Regions from separate parts of the Priestia sp. AB genome, predicted to be linked through region 1. Evidence: riboswitches for the same ligand, from Rfam matches in the RefSeq annotation. Region 1 holds a riboswitch; the other holds the start of a gene.
What was found. A riboswitch is a leader RNA that binds a small molecule or an ion and turns the genes downstream of it on or off. The one in region 1 is predicted to bind glycine.

Region 1 (6,604 bases):
CTGTACGTAAGCTCTTCATCATGAAGCACGCCCCTGCCGCCCGTTGGACGTCTCACAAAGCCTAGTCCTAATTCTTTTACTTTATCAAAGTTAATTTCTTTTTCAGCTTTTTGAAAATAACCGATTGACAGCGTTGGAGGGTTCCATCCGTAAAAACGAATCGTAGGTGGAATTTCTCCTTTACTATGCCATTCTAATAACGCTTCATCTAACGCCATATTGTAATAAGGCGAACGGTTGTTGGAATCAATAAATCTCCACTTTGCTTTCATCTACCTCATCCTCAGCTATATGTAATATAAAAAATAAATCCGTTTTTTAGTCTACCAAAAGATTGAGCTAAGGAAAAGCAAAGAGCAACATAAAACTGCGAATTCAAATGTGGTAGTTTTTTCATTTTCGGGAAGAAATCCGCTAGGTTCAAGGCAAAATCGCTTTACTTCTAATTTCATTCACTTATATAATAAGACTATGGATTTTGTCGAAGAAAGGAAGAATCAGCATGTCAGCAATTACAGCAGTACTCATTTTACTTGGAGTAATCATCATATACTCTGTCGTTATGTTCTTTGTCCAACGTCGCATTATGAAAACGTTAACTGAAGAAGAATTCCGCAGCGGCTACCGCAAGGCACAGCTAGTTGATATTCGTGAACCGAATGAATTCGAAAACGGACATATTTTAGGCGCACGAAATATTCCTCTTTCACAGTTCCGTATGCGCATTAAAGAATTTCGTCCAGATCAGCCTGTCTACATCTATTGCCAAAGCGGAATGCGCACAGGGCGCGCAGCACAAATGCTTCGTCGCCACGGTGTTCAAGAAATATATGATTTAAAAGGCGGCTTCAAAATGTGGAACGGTAAAGTGAAAAAGAAAAAATAATGGTATGTATATAGAAAAACCTCGCCTTTGGGCGAGGTTTTTTTGTTAGACGTTTTGAACAGCCTGTTCTTTCTGATAGCGAAGGACTGGCTTTCTCGCTGCGAGCGTTTCGTCAAGGCGCTTCACAACCGTTGTATGCGGAGCTTCCTGTACGACTTCAGGCGTTTCTTCTGCTTCTTTTGCAATTTGAATCATCGCATCGATAAACGCATCTAGCGTTTCTTTCGACTCCGTTTCCGTTGGTTCGATCATCATGCACTCTTCTACGATAAGCGGAAAGTAGATAGTCGGCGGATGATAGCCAAAATCAAGCAGTCGTTTCGCGATATCCAATGTACGTACGCCAAGCTTTTTCTGACGTTTTCCTGATAAAACAAATTCGTGCTTACAGTGACGGTCAAACGGCAGCTCATAGTGCTCTGCTAGACGACGCATCATATAGTTGGCATTTAACACAGCATTTTCCGTTACGGCTTTTAAGCCGTCTGGACCCATTGAACGAATATACGTATAAGCGCGAACGTTGATACCGAAGTTGCCGTAAAACGGCTTTACGCGTCCAATTGACTGAGGACGGTTATAGTCAAAGTGGTAGCCTTGTTCTGTTTTCACAAGCACTGGTTTAGGCAGATACGGAATTAAATCTGCTTTCACCCCTACCGGACCAGAACCAGGACCGCCTCCTCCATGAGGGCCTGTAAACGTTTTATGAAGGTTTAAATGAACAACGTCAAACCCCATATCTCCAGGACGGGCTTTACTTAATACTGCGTTTAAATTTGCACCATCATAATAAAGCTTTCCACCTGCTGCGTGAACAATTTCAGCCATTTCTAAAATATCTTCTTCAAATAACCCTAGCGTATTTGGGTTTGTTAACATTAAAGCGGCTGTATCTTCTCCTACTACGCGGCGTAAATCCTCTAAGTCCACTAAACCATGTTCGTTTGATTTTACCGTTACCGTTTCAAATCCCGCAACTGTTGCCGAAGCCGGGTTCGTTCCGTGAGCTGAGTCTGGAACAATGACTTTTGTTCGCTGCGTCTCACCATTTGCTTCGTGATAGGCACGAATCATCATAAGCCCGGTCCACTCGCCGTGAGCACCTGCTGCTGGCTGAAGTGTTACTTCATCCATTCCTGTAATTTCTGTTAAATGCTCTTGTAAATCATATAAAAGTTCGAGAGCACCTTGAACCGTTTGCTCATCTTGAAGCGGATGAATATGCGCAAACCCAGCAATGCGTGCTGCTTGTTCATTCACTTTTGGATTATATTTCATCGTACATGAACCAAGGGGATAAAACCCTGAGTCCACTCCGTGATTTCGTTTTGAAAGCGCGGTGTAATGACGCATAATATCGAGTTCTGATACTTCAGGAAGCTCAGGAGCTTTGGTACGCACATACGCTTTTCCAAGCAGTTCTTCAGCATTTACTTGCGGCACATCTAACTCTGGCAATGAATAGCCGATTCGCCCTTCTTTACTGCTTTCAAAAATAAGTGATTGATTTTGATTAAGCATGAAGATCCCCCAATTCATTTACAAGTTGATCAATTTCCTCTTTTGTACGGAGCTCTGTAAAAGCAAGCAGCATGTGATTTTCAAGCGCTTGGTTATCACGGCTAAGATCATAACCGCCAATTATTTTTGATGCTAATAAATGATTGTTTGCTTCTGTTACCGAAACCGGAAGCTTCACGACTAATTCGTTAAAAAACGGTCCTTCAAATGCTACATTTACCCCTTTTGCCTTTAATGCTTCATATGCATAATGCGCTTTTGATAAGTTTTGCAGTGCCATTTCTTTTACACCTTGCTTGCCTAAAGCTGTCATGGCAACTGATGCTGCTAAAGCATTTAACGCTTGATTTGAACAAATGTTAGATGTCGCTTTATCGCGGCGTATATGCTGTTCACGCGCTTGAAGGGTTAAAACAAACCCTCGCTTACCGTTTTCATCGACCGTTTGCCCTACTAATCGTCCTGGGATTTTTCGCATAAGCTTAGACGTAGTTGCAAAGTATCCGCAGTGCGGGCCTCCAAATTGACTTGGAATACCAAATGGCTGTGCATCTCCAATGACAATATCAGCTTCGAATTCTCCAGGAGGCGTAAGTAAACCTAATGATAAAGGATTGCTTGAAACCACAAACATGCATTTTTCTTGATGAGTAATTTCTTCAATTTCTTTTAACGGCTCGATTTGTCCGTAGAAATTTGGGTATTGGACAATAACAGCTGCCACGTCACTCCCCATCTCTTTTTCTAATGCAATCATATCTGTTACGCCGTCTGCTGCAGGGATTTCTACCACTTCAATGTATTGACCCTTCGCATACGTTTTTAACACATCTTTTGACTCAGGGTGAACAGTCGCAGAGACAAGTACTTTTTTCTTTTTTGTTTGACCCGCACTTAGCATAGCAGCTTCTGCTAAAGCAGTTCCTCCGTCATACATAGAAGAATTAGCCACGTCCATCCCTGTTAACTCACAAATCATTGTTTGAAATTCAAAGATGGCCTGAAGTTCTCCCTGAGAAATTTCTGGTTGATACGGAGTATAGGCTGTATAAAATTCCGAACGAGAAATAACATGATCAACAATAACCGGCATGTAATGATCGTAAACTCCTGCTCCTAAAAAAGAAGCATAGTCTTTTAAATGAGCATTTTTAGCAGCCATACTATTTAATTCTTTTAACAGCTGAGGCTCTGAAGCCGCTTTTTTAATATTGTATTCTCCTTGAAAACGAACGCGCTGCGGAATATCTGAAAATAAATCATCAACAGATGAAACCCCAATTGCTGCTAACATTTGCTGCTGATCTTGTTCTGTCATTGGTAAATAGCGATGTAACATGTTAAATTCCTCCCCAAAGCTTACTTTGAACGTTTATAAAAAGGTGTTGAAACCACTTTTGCTTTTAAACGTTTTTTTCGAACCTGCACTTCCACTTCTTGACCAAGCTCTGTATACTCTGCTGACAATAGTGCTAGACCGATGTTTTTCTTTAATGTCGGTGACTGTGTACCTGTTGTCACAAATCCAATTTGTTCTTCATCTGCAAATACTTCGTAACCGTGTCTTGGTATACCTTTATCAATCATTTCAATTCCTACCAGCTTACGAGGTGCTCCGCTTTCACGCTGTTCTTTTAACACTTCTTTTCCAATAAAGCTGTCTTTGTTCGTTTTTACTGCAAATCCAATTCGAGCTTCAATGGGCGTAATATCTTTTGAAAGCTCTTGACCATATAAAGCCAAAGTAGCTTCAAAACGAAGCGTATCGCGAGCGCCTAATCCGCAAGGCAACACACCTTCATCACTGCCAGCTTCTAAAATAGCCGTCCACAAGTTAGAGGCGTCAGCTGAAGAACAATAAATTTCAAAGCCATCTTCTCCGGTGTACCCAGTACGTGAAACGAGAGCTTTTACATTCGCTACTTCTACATCATCAGCAAATGTAAACGGCTTTAATAAAGATAAATTTTCGTTCGTTAACGTTTGTAAAACTTTTTCTGCTACAGGACCTTGTAAAGCTAGCTGCGCAGTTTCATCAGATTGATTAACGAGCGTTACATCTCCTTGTTTGTGAGACACCAGCCACTCATAGTCTTTTTGAATATTAGCAGCGTTTACGACTAGCAAATACTCTTGATCTGCTTTTTTATAAATCAGCAAATCATCTACCGTGCCTCCGTCTTCATAACACATAGCCGTATACTGCGCTTTTCCATCTACGAGGGCAGAAACGTCATTTGTCATCGTGTGCTGAAGAAAGGCTAAGCTATCAGCTCCTGTTACAAGAATTTCTCCCATATGAGAGACATCAAAAAGGCCTGCCTTTGTACGTACAGCTTCATGCTCTTCTTTAATAGAAGAAAATTGAACGGGAAGAGCCCATCCTCCAAAATCAATTGTTTTGGCACCATATTTTTGATAGGTATCATAAAGCGGCGTTCTGTTTAATTCTGTTGTCATTTTTATGTCCTCCTCTTTTTCACGTGAAACTTTTCATAACAGGGAGTTTTCAAATAGTGTGGGGATCACTATGTATCCAAACAAAAAAGGACAGAAAACCCCCTACTGTATTTAGTAGGAAGTCTCTGTCCTTTTCACCTGAAAGTTTACCTATAAACGAATAGGTTTGCCTCGTGGGTGGTCTATAAACGCATAGACACTCTCCAGAGCTGCGTCAAACAAGAGTCTTTTTGCCTGAGAGATTCACAATTTTATTGCTTGCTCCTTCGGCGCTACATTCAAGTAGTCTCTCCCCGTGTCGTCATTCGCTTCTATAAAGTTGGTAAAGTTGGGCATACTACTGAAAGATGTATCTATCTTTATTCACACAATCATTTGTAAAGTGCTAATCTATTTTCTTTTTCAAATTTTCTAAATATATTTTTATCCTACCTGATTCTTATCATTTGTTCAATAAAATTTTTTTACAAAGGAGCATTTTTATCATGAAAGTGAAATTAAACATCGATGAAACATGGGAAGCAGCCTTCTCAACTAAATTGGAGCAAGACGGCCCCTGGTCTGCATGGGATTTGTATAAACTTGCCTATGAAATAGAAGACCAAACGCTTATCTCAGAATTTGAAGGACTACAAAGCCCAAAACATCTAGCCGATTTAACGCCGCTTCCTCATCAGCTCGAAGTAGCCAAACAAGTAGTTGAAACAATGAATGGAAAAGCCATTTTAGCAGATGAAGTAGGACTGGGCAAAACGATTGAAGCAGGGTTAATTTTAAAGGAATATATGATTCGCGGACTTGTTAAAAAAGTTCTCATTTTAGTTCCAGCTTCGCTTGTTTCCCAGTGGGCTATGGAATTGAACCAAAAATTTTATATTCCCGCAGTCCCTCAAAGAAAATCATATGTGTGGGATCAGTGTGACATCGTTGTGTCTTCAATTGATACAGCAAAACGTTCTCCTCATCGAGAAATTGTGCTAGAACAAGACTACGACCTCATCATCATTGATGAAGCTCATAAACTTAAAAACAACAAAACAAAAAACTATGAATTTGTGCAAAGTCTAAAAAAGAAATTTTGTCTGTTGCTAACCGCAACACCGATTCAAAATCGAATTGAAGAAATTTTTAACTTAGTCTCTCTTTTAAAGCCTGGTCACCTCGGCAATAAAGACTATTTCGAAGAATTATTTTCCGCTAAAAAACGCTCTTTGCAAAACGATGAACACTTAAAAGAGCTTGTTAACAAAGTTATGATTCGAAATCGCCGCCACGATACGGGTATCGAATGGACGAAGCGAATTGTTCAAACCATTCCTGTTGAATTCTCGCCGAAAGAACGGGAGCTATACGATGCGATTACATCTTTTAAAGGAAACGGACTCCACCCTTCAAGCGCTTTTTCAATTTTAACCCTGCAGCGAGAGGCCTGCAGCAGCCGTGAAGCGGTGTATATGACATTAAAAAACATGCTGGAACGTCAGGAAGATCCAAACAGCGCATTAACAGAACATATGATTACTCCGTTAATGGAACTACTTCAGCAAGTGCCGCAAAATGCAAAAGCAGAAAAAGTGCTAGAACTCGTTCAGAAAATTGATGATAAAGTCATTATTTTTACTGAGTACAGAGCAACTCAACTGTACTTACAGTGGTATTTAAAACAGCATGGAATTACCTCTGTACCTTTTAGAGGAGGATTTAAGCGAGGTAAAAAAGACTGGATGAAGCAGC
Region 2 (6,604 bases), on a different contig from region 1:
AACGCCGTTCGAGATAAAGATTCACAAGTACGTTATTTAAAAGATCGTTTAAATATGTTTGTACACGTATTAGACTCTATGGAGCCTGAAAACACAGACCTAGAAGACATTGACCGTTTGATTACGATGATTGATGACCTCGAAGCAAAATGTGAGCAGTTTAAAAAAGATAAAGAATGAACAAAGAAAAAAGCGCTAGAAAAACTAGCGCTTTTTTGCTTGAAGTGGAAATCCTCCTATAAAGGTCTTTCGAAACAATTTTTGAAGGAGTATAATAAATTTTGAAAGTTGTACGACAGATAGATAAATACATACATTAGCGGGATATGGGAGGAATTAAGTGATGATTGAAGCTTTAAAACAAAGCATGTACGATTTAATTGTTGAAACATCTACAAAATTGCCAAAAGACGTTCGACGTGCTATCGCAAAGGCAAAAGCGCGTGAAAATGCAGGAACGCGTGCAGCAATGTCTTTAGCGACCATTACCAATAATATTAAGATGGCGGATGATAATTTATCGCCAATTTGTCAAGATACGGGTATGCCAACATTTAAAATTAAAACCCCTGTAGGAGTGAATCAGCTTCAAATTAAAGAAGCGATTTATTGGGCAATTGAAGAAGCAACAAAGCACGGAAAGCTTCGCCCTAACTCCGTAGATTCGTTAACGGGAGAAAACAGCGGTAATAATTTAGGCGGCGGCACGCCGGTTATTAAGTTTGAACAGTGGGGAAATGACTATATTGATGCGCGTCTTATTCTAAAAGGCGGCGGCTGTGAAAATAAAAACATTCAGTACAGCCTGCCTTGTGAAGTAGAAGGTTTAGGTAGAGCTGGCCGTGATTTAGACGGCATTCGTAAATGTGTGATGCACTCTGTGTATCAAGCACAAGGTCAAGGCTGTAGTGCCGGCGTCATTGGTGTTGGAATCGGTGGCGACCGTACAACAGGCTATGAATTAGCAAAAGAGCAGCTGTTCCGAAACTTAGATGACGAAAATCCAAACGCTCAGCTGAAAGAATTAGAAGAGTATATTATGGAAAATGCCAATAAGTTAGGAATCGGTACGATGGGCTTCGGTGGAGAAACGACATTACTTGGCTGTAAAGTCGGTGTAATCAATCGTATCCCTGCTAGCTTCTATGTGTCAGTTGCCTATAACTGCTGGGCTTACCGTCGCTTAGGTATTAAAATCAACGCTGATACAGGAAGTGTTCAAGAGTGGCTGTATCAAGAAGGCGAAGAAGTAGATTTTAATAAAAATGCAGGCGCCGAAGAGAAACAAAATGCGGATGAAACAAAAGAAGTTGTATTACAAGCACCTATTACAGAAGAGCAAATTCGTGAATTAAAAGTTGGTGACGTGGTGCGCATCAACGGTATGATGTATACAGGACGCGATGCTATCCATAAACATTTAACAGATCACGATGCACCAATTGATTTAAATGGACAAATCATTTATCACTGTGGTCCGGTTATGTTAAAGGACGAAGACGAAAAATGGCACGTAACCGCTGCAGGACCAACAACAAGTATCCGTGAAGAACCTTACCAAGGGGATATTATGAAGAAATTTGGTATCCGCGCGGTTATCGGTAAAGGCGGTATGGGTCCTAAAACGCTTGCTGCTCTTCAAGAGCATGGCGGTGTATACTTAAATGCGATCGGAGGAGCTGCACAGTACTATGCTGATTGTATCAAGAGCGTAGAAGGCGTTGATTTGATGCAGTTTGGTATTCCTGAAGCAATGTGGCATTTAAAAGTAGAAGGCTTTACAGCTGTAGTGACGATGGATTCACATGGAAACAGCTTGCATGCAGATGTAGACAAGTCTTCATTTGAAAAGCTTGAGCAATTTAAAGAACCGGTATTTAAATAATCATACGTCCGGAGCGTATGGTAAAAAGTAACGTTCATGAACGAGAAAATTGAGTAGATACTAAGCGTAAAATGACTTCCGAAAGGAGCTTCTTATGCGCCGGTTCACCTTTTTTCTCGTTTTTTTATTCGTGATGTCAACAGGCATAGCATCTGTTGAAGCACAAATGTATCCAAACACTCCGATCAGCTGGGGATTTCAAAAAAGTAAAAATCACAAGCCCGCATCTGCAGGTACAGCTTATGAACAAATTCTTGCTAAGTATGATGCTTTTTACCTTGGAGATACAAATAAAAAAAATATTTACTTAACGTTTGATAACGGTTATGAAAATGGTTATACACCGCAGGTATTAGACGTTCTCAAAAAAAGAAAAGTTCCTGCCACGTTCTTTGTAACAGGACACTATTTAAAAGAAGAGCCTAAACTTATTAAGCGAATGGTAAAAGAAGGGCATATTGTCGGGAATCATTCGTGGCATCACCCTGACTTAACTCAAGTGGATGACGCACGTTTTAAAGAGGAATTGCAAAAAGTAAAAGATGAATACAAGAATATTACGGGTCGTGATGAAATGAAATACCTTCGCTCACCTAGAGGGGTATTCAGCGAACGAACGCTAGCTCTTTCAAAGCAAGAGGGCTATACAAACGTATTTTGGTCACTTGCATTCGTTGACTGGAAAGTGAATGAACAAAAAGGCTGGCGCTACTCATACGACAATATGATGGCTCAAATACATCCAGGTGCGATCATGCTTCTGCATACCGTTTCAAAGGATAACGCAGATGCGTTAGATCAAGCGATTGTGGATTTAAAAAAGCAGGGCTATACGTTTAAAAGCATTGATGATTTAATGAACGAACGCAAACAAACGAAGAAAAGTCCTTCTAAAAAGAAATAAAGATAAAAACCGACGGGAATGTTTCTCCTGTCGGTTTTTTGCTGTTGAAGTGTTATAATATGCGTTGATGTCTTTTTTAAAGCGATACGGTCTAATAGGTTTTAAGCAGCTAAAGACCGTTAATAACTATATAAAGAATTTAAACTAATCGGAGTTGGTCTCATGAATAAACCAAAAACTGAAATGAAAGTTCAAAAAGGACAAACATTTCCGTTGACGATAAAAAGACTTGGTATTAATGGAGAAGGCGTAGGATATTTTAAGCGCCAAGTCGTTTTTGTACCAGGAGCCTTACCAAATGAAGAAGTGGTTGTAGAAGCAACAAATGTTCAGCAAAAGTTTGCCGAAGGGAAAATTAAGCGAATTCGCAAAAAATCTCCTCACCGCGTAGAAGCACCCTGTCCTATTTACGAGCAGTGCGGAGGCTGTCAGCTTCAGCACTTATCCTATGAAGGTCAGCTAGAATCTAAGCGCGATATTGTTCTGCAAGCGTTCGAACGTCACAGTTCATTAAAAAAAGTAGAGGAAAAAACACGCCAAACAATTGGCATGGAAGATCCTTGGGGCTATCGTAATAAATCACAGTTCCAAGTAGGTGTGGATAAACAAAAAGTTATCGCTGGTTTGTACGGACTGAATTCTCATCGACTGATTGACATTGAAAACTGTCCGATTCAGCATAGAGCCACAAATCACGTGACAAAAGAAATAAAACGAATTTTACAAGATCTTCAAATTCCTATCTACAATGAGCGCAAACGCCGTGGTATTGTACGTACCATCGTATCTCGAGTAGGATTTGAAACGGGTGAAGTGCAAGTTGTCTTGATTACGGCCAAACAAGAAATTCCGAAAAAAGAGCTGCTGATTAAAGAAATTAAGCGCCGTCTACCGGAAGTGAAATCGCTCGTACAAAACGTAAACGGTCAAAAAACATCGCTTATCTTTGGAGACGAAACGTTTACGCTATCTGGAAAATCGGTGATTCAAGAAACGTTAGGCGATATTTCATTCGAACTTTCAGCGCGTGCATTTTTCCAGTTGAATCCTCTTCAAACAGTGAAGCTGTATGACGAGGTGAAAAAAGCAGCTGCGCTAACAGGCAGTGAAAAAATTGTAGATGCTTACTGCGGAGTAGGGACAATTGGCTTATGGCTTGCTAAAGATGCCAAAGAAATTCGCGGAATGGACACGATTGAAGAATCCATTGTAGACGCGCGAAAAAATGCCAAAGATCATGGATTTGAACATGCCACATATGTGACGGGTCCAGCTGAAAAATGGATGCCGCAGTGGGTAAAAGAAGGCTGGAAGCCAGACGTTATCGTTGTTGACCCGCCGCGAACAGGCTGTGATGACAAGCTTCTAAAAACGATTTTACAAGTAAAGCCAAAGAAAGTGGTTTACGTATCTTGTAATCCATCCACATTAGCGAAAGATGTGCAGCAGCTGTCGAAGGCTTATCATGTTGATTACATTCAGCCTGTTGATATGTTTCCTCATACCGCGCACGTGGAGAATGTGGTGAGTTTGACGTTAAAAAAATGAATAGAAAAAGAGTAAAGGGCAGATTAGATTCTGCTCTTTTTTTTTGAGCTGTACTCTTCATCTGTTCTTTTAGTGTAAAAAATATCTTAGTATAGTGAGATGAAATTCCCATAAAGTCTAGTCTTGGAAAGTGTTACATCGCTAAAGAGAAATTACATAAGAGGGTTAATGCCTTTAAGATAAACTATCCGGTGGCGGTAACTTTGGCGTTGTGGTGAGCATGAAGTTTCAGCTTCCAAAGCCAACGAACAGCTCTGTGACGCTCGTTCGATTCTTTTATGTAGGTACTACAAAAGAGAAGCAGGCGCAAGTGATGAATATATGGCAAAACTGGCTGCCTGAACTGGACAAACGTATGACGCTAGTTGCAAGCTTTTATAATGCTGAAGGAGAAGGGTTAGGCATATTTGCGAACGGTTTCTTTTACGGCTCCCCAGAAAGAGCCCGGAAGATTTTGCAGCCTTTTCCAAAAGTAGAAGGGTTTCGAGTAGAGCTGGAATCATTATCTTTTCTTGAAGCTGTAAAAAAAATAGAAGCAACCTATCCTCCGTCTGAAAAATTTAAGTCAACGGGACGATTTGTGCACAGAAGCTATTCACGTGGTGAGCTTGAAAATCTTACAGATCTTATCCAGCGTCCAGCAGAAGGTTCTGTTTATGCGGCGATTTCTTTTTATGCACTAGGAGGAGAAATCCGCAGTGTTGGTAAAAGAGAAACGGCTTTTTTCTATAGGGGCGCCAGATATATTATAGGGGTTCAGTCTGTATGGACAGAAGATGTATTTGCAAGAGTCAACAGAGAGTGGCTTTATAAGCGATTTCAATATATTAAAAGTATTACGGTAGGTTCCTATGTGAATTTTCCTATCAGCAACCTTAGAAACTACGAGCGTGAGTATTTTGGAGACAATGCAGAGAGATTAGAAAGAGTCAACAAAAAGTATGATCCGTTTAATGTGTTCAGGTTCCCGCAAGGACTCAGGTAGCGTGAGGAAAAGGATGCTAAGTTGACGATTGAAACTGTTCAATTACCTTCTTTCGAAGAAGGTAAATAAATGAAAGTAATCTTTCCTGTTGACAAAGCATCCAACTGGTATTAGAATAAACAACTATTCGACAGTCATTCTATTGATTGAAAAATTGAATACGTAGAAAGCTATGATTGCTATGGATCACACTATAGCAGGAGCAGCTTCTGGAGAGATCGCGATAGTTTCGCGACGCCGAAGGGTTCACAATCTCAGGCAAAAGGACAGAAGAGTACCGGATATTTATTTGGCATGTTACTAATTGGTAGCATGTACCTTAATATTTGTTATTCTTATGACCATGAGATTGGAGCGCATCCAATCTCTTTTTTTATTGGACTTTATTTGTAGTCCGCACGATCGCATCAAAGGTTTTATTGTTAGGAGGAGTTAGAGTTGGAACAACGAGAATTAAAGAGGGATTTATCCAATCGTCATGTTCAGCTAATTGCGATTGGGGGAACCATCGGTACGGGCTTGTTTTTAGGTTCTGGTAAAGCAATACAGCTTGCAGGTCCCTCTATCATCTTTGCTTATTTAATTGTTGGTATTGCGCTTTTCTTTGTGATGAGAGCGCTAGGAGAACTACTGCTGTCTAAAGCAGGTTATCAATCGTTAACTGATATTGCTGAAGAGTATCTTGGACCATGGGCGTCATTTGTAACGGGATGGACCTACTGGTTTTGCTGGATTATGACAGCTATGGCTGATGTCATTGCAGTTGGCGTATATGTGAAATATTGGTTCAATATTCCTCAGTGGATTCCCGCACTTATTTGTGTAATCATTTTATTAGGTCTTAACTTATTAACCGTAAAATTATTTGGAGAATTAGAGTTTTGGTTTGCTTTAATAAAGGTTATTACGATTCTTGCATTAATTATTATTGGCGTTATTTTGCTGGTAATGGGATTTAAAACAGACGCGGGATCCGTTACTGTTCAAAACCTTTGGAATCATGGAGGGCTGTTTCCAAATGGGGTTTCAGGTTTCTTACTTTCATTCCAAATGGTTATATTCGCATACGTTGGGGTTGAATTGGTAGGGGTATCGGCAGCAGAAACATCAAACCCCCAAAAAAATATTCCATCGGCCATTAATAAAATTCCTCTGCGAATCTTATTTTTCTATGTTGGAGCGCTTATCGTTCTGTTGTTTATTAATCCGTGGATGGAATTAAATGCAGCAGAAAGCCCATTTGTTAAAACCTTTAGTTTAGTCGGAATTCCGCTTGCTGCTG

Region 2: linked by a shared signal. The riboswitch ahead of POF52_RS22855 (amino acid permease) and the one ahead of gcvT (glycine cleavage system aminomethyltransferase GcvT) in region 1 are both predicted to bind glycine.

What each region holds. Positions count from the first base shown of each region.
Region 1 is NZ_JAQMYN010000001.1:403,078-409,681, reverse strand. Features, by position in the region: gene POF52_RS02100 (lipoate--protein ligase family protein) at 1-272, opposite strand, end outside; gene POF52_RS02095 (rhodanese-like domain-containing protein) at 503-886, shown strand; gene gcvPB (aminomethyl-transferring glycine dehydrogenase subunit GcvPB) at 932-2,410, opposite strand; gene gcvPA (aminomethyl-transferring glycine dehydrogenase subunit GcvPA) at 2,403-3,749, opposite strand; gene gcvT (glycine cleavage system aminomethyltransferase GcvT) at 3,770-4,870, opposite strand; glycine riboswitch at 5,083-5,175, opposite strand; gene POF52_RS02075 (DEAD/DEAH box helicase) at 5,356-6,604, shown strand, end outside.
Region 2 is NZ_JAQMYN010000009.1:25,614-32,217, reverse strand. Features, by position in the region: gene POF52_RS22880 (SE1561 family protein) at 1-180, shown strand, start outside; gene POF52_RS22875 (fumarate hydratase) at 344-1,885, shown strand; gene pdaA (delta-lactam-biosynthetic de-N-acetylase) at 1,980-2,789, shown strand; gene rlmD (23S rRNA (uracil(1939)-C(5))-methyltransferase RlmD) at 2,952-4,337, shown strand; gene POF52_RS22860 (BBE domain-containing protein) at 4,558-5,322, shown strand; glycine riboswitch at 5,522-5,602, shown strand; gene POF52_RS22855 (amino acid permease) at 5,761-6,604, shown strand, end outside.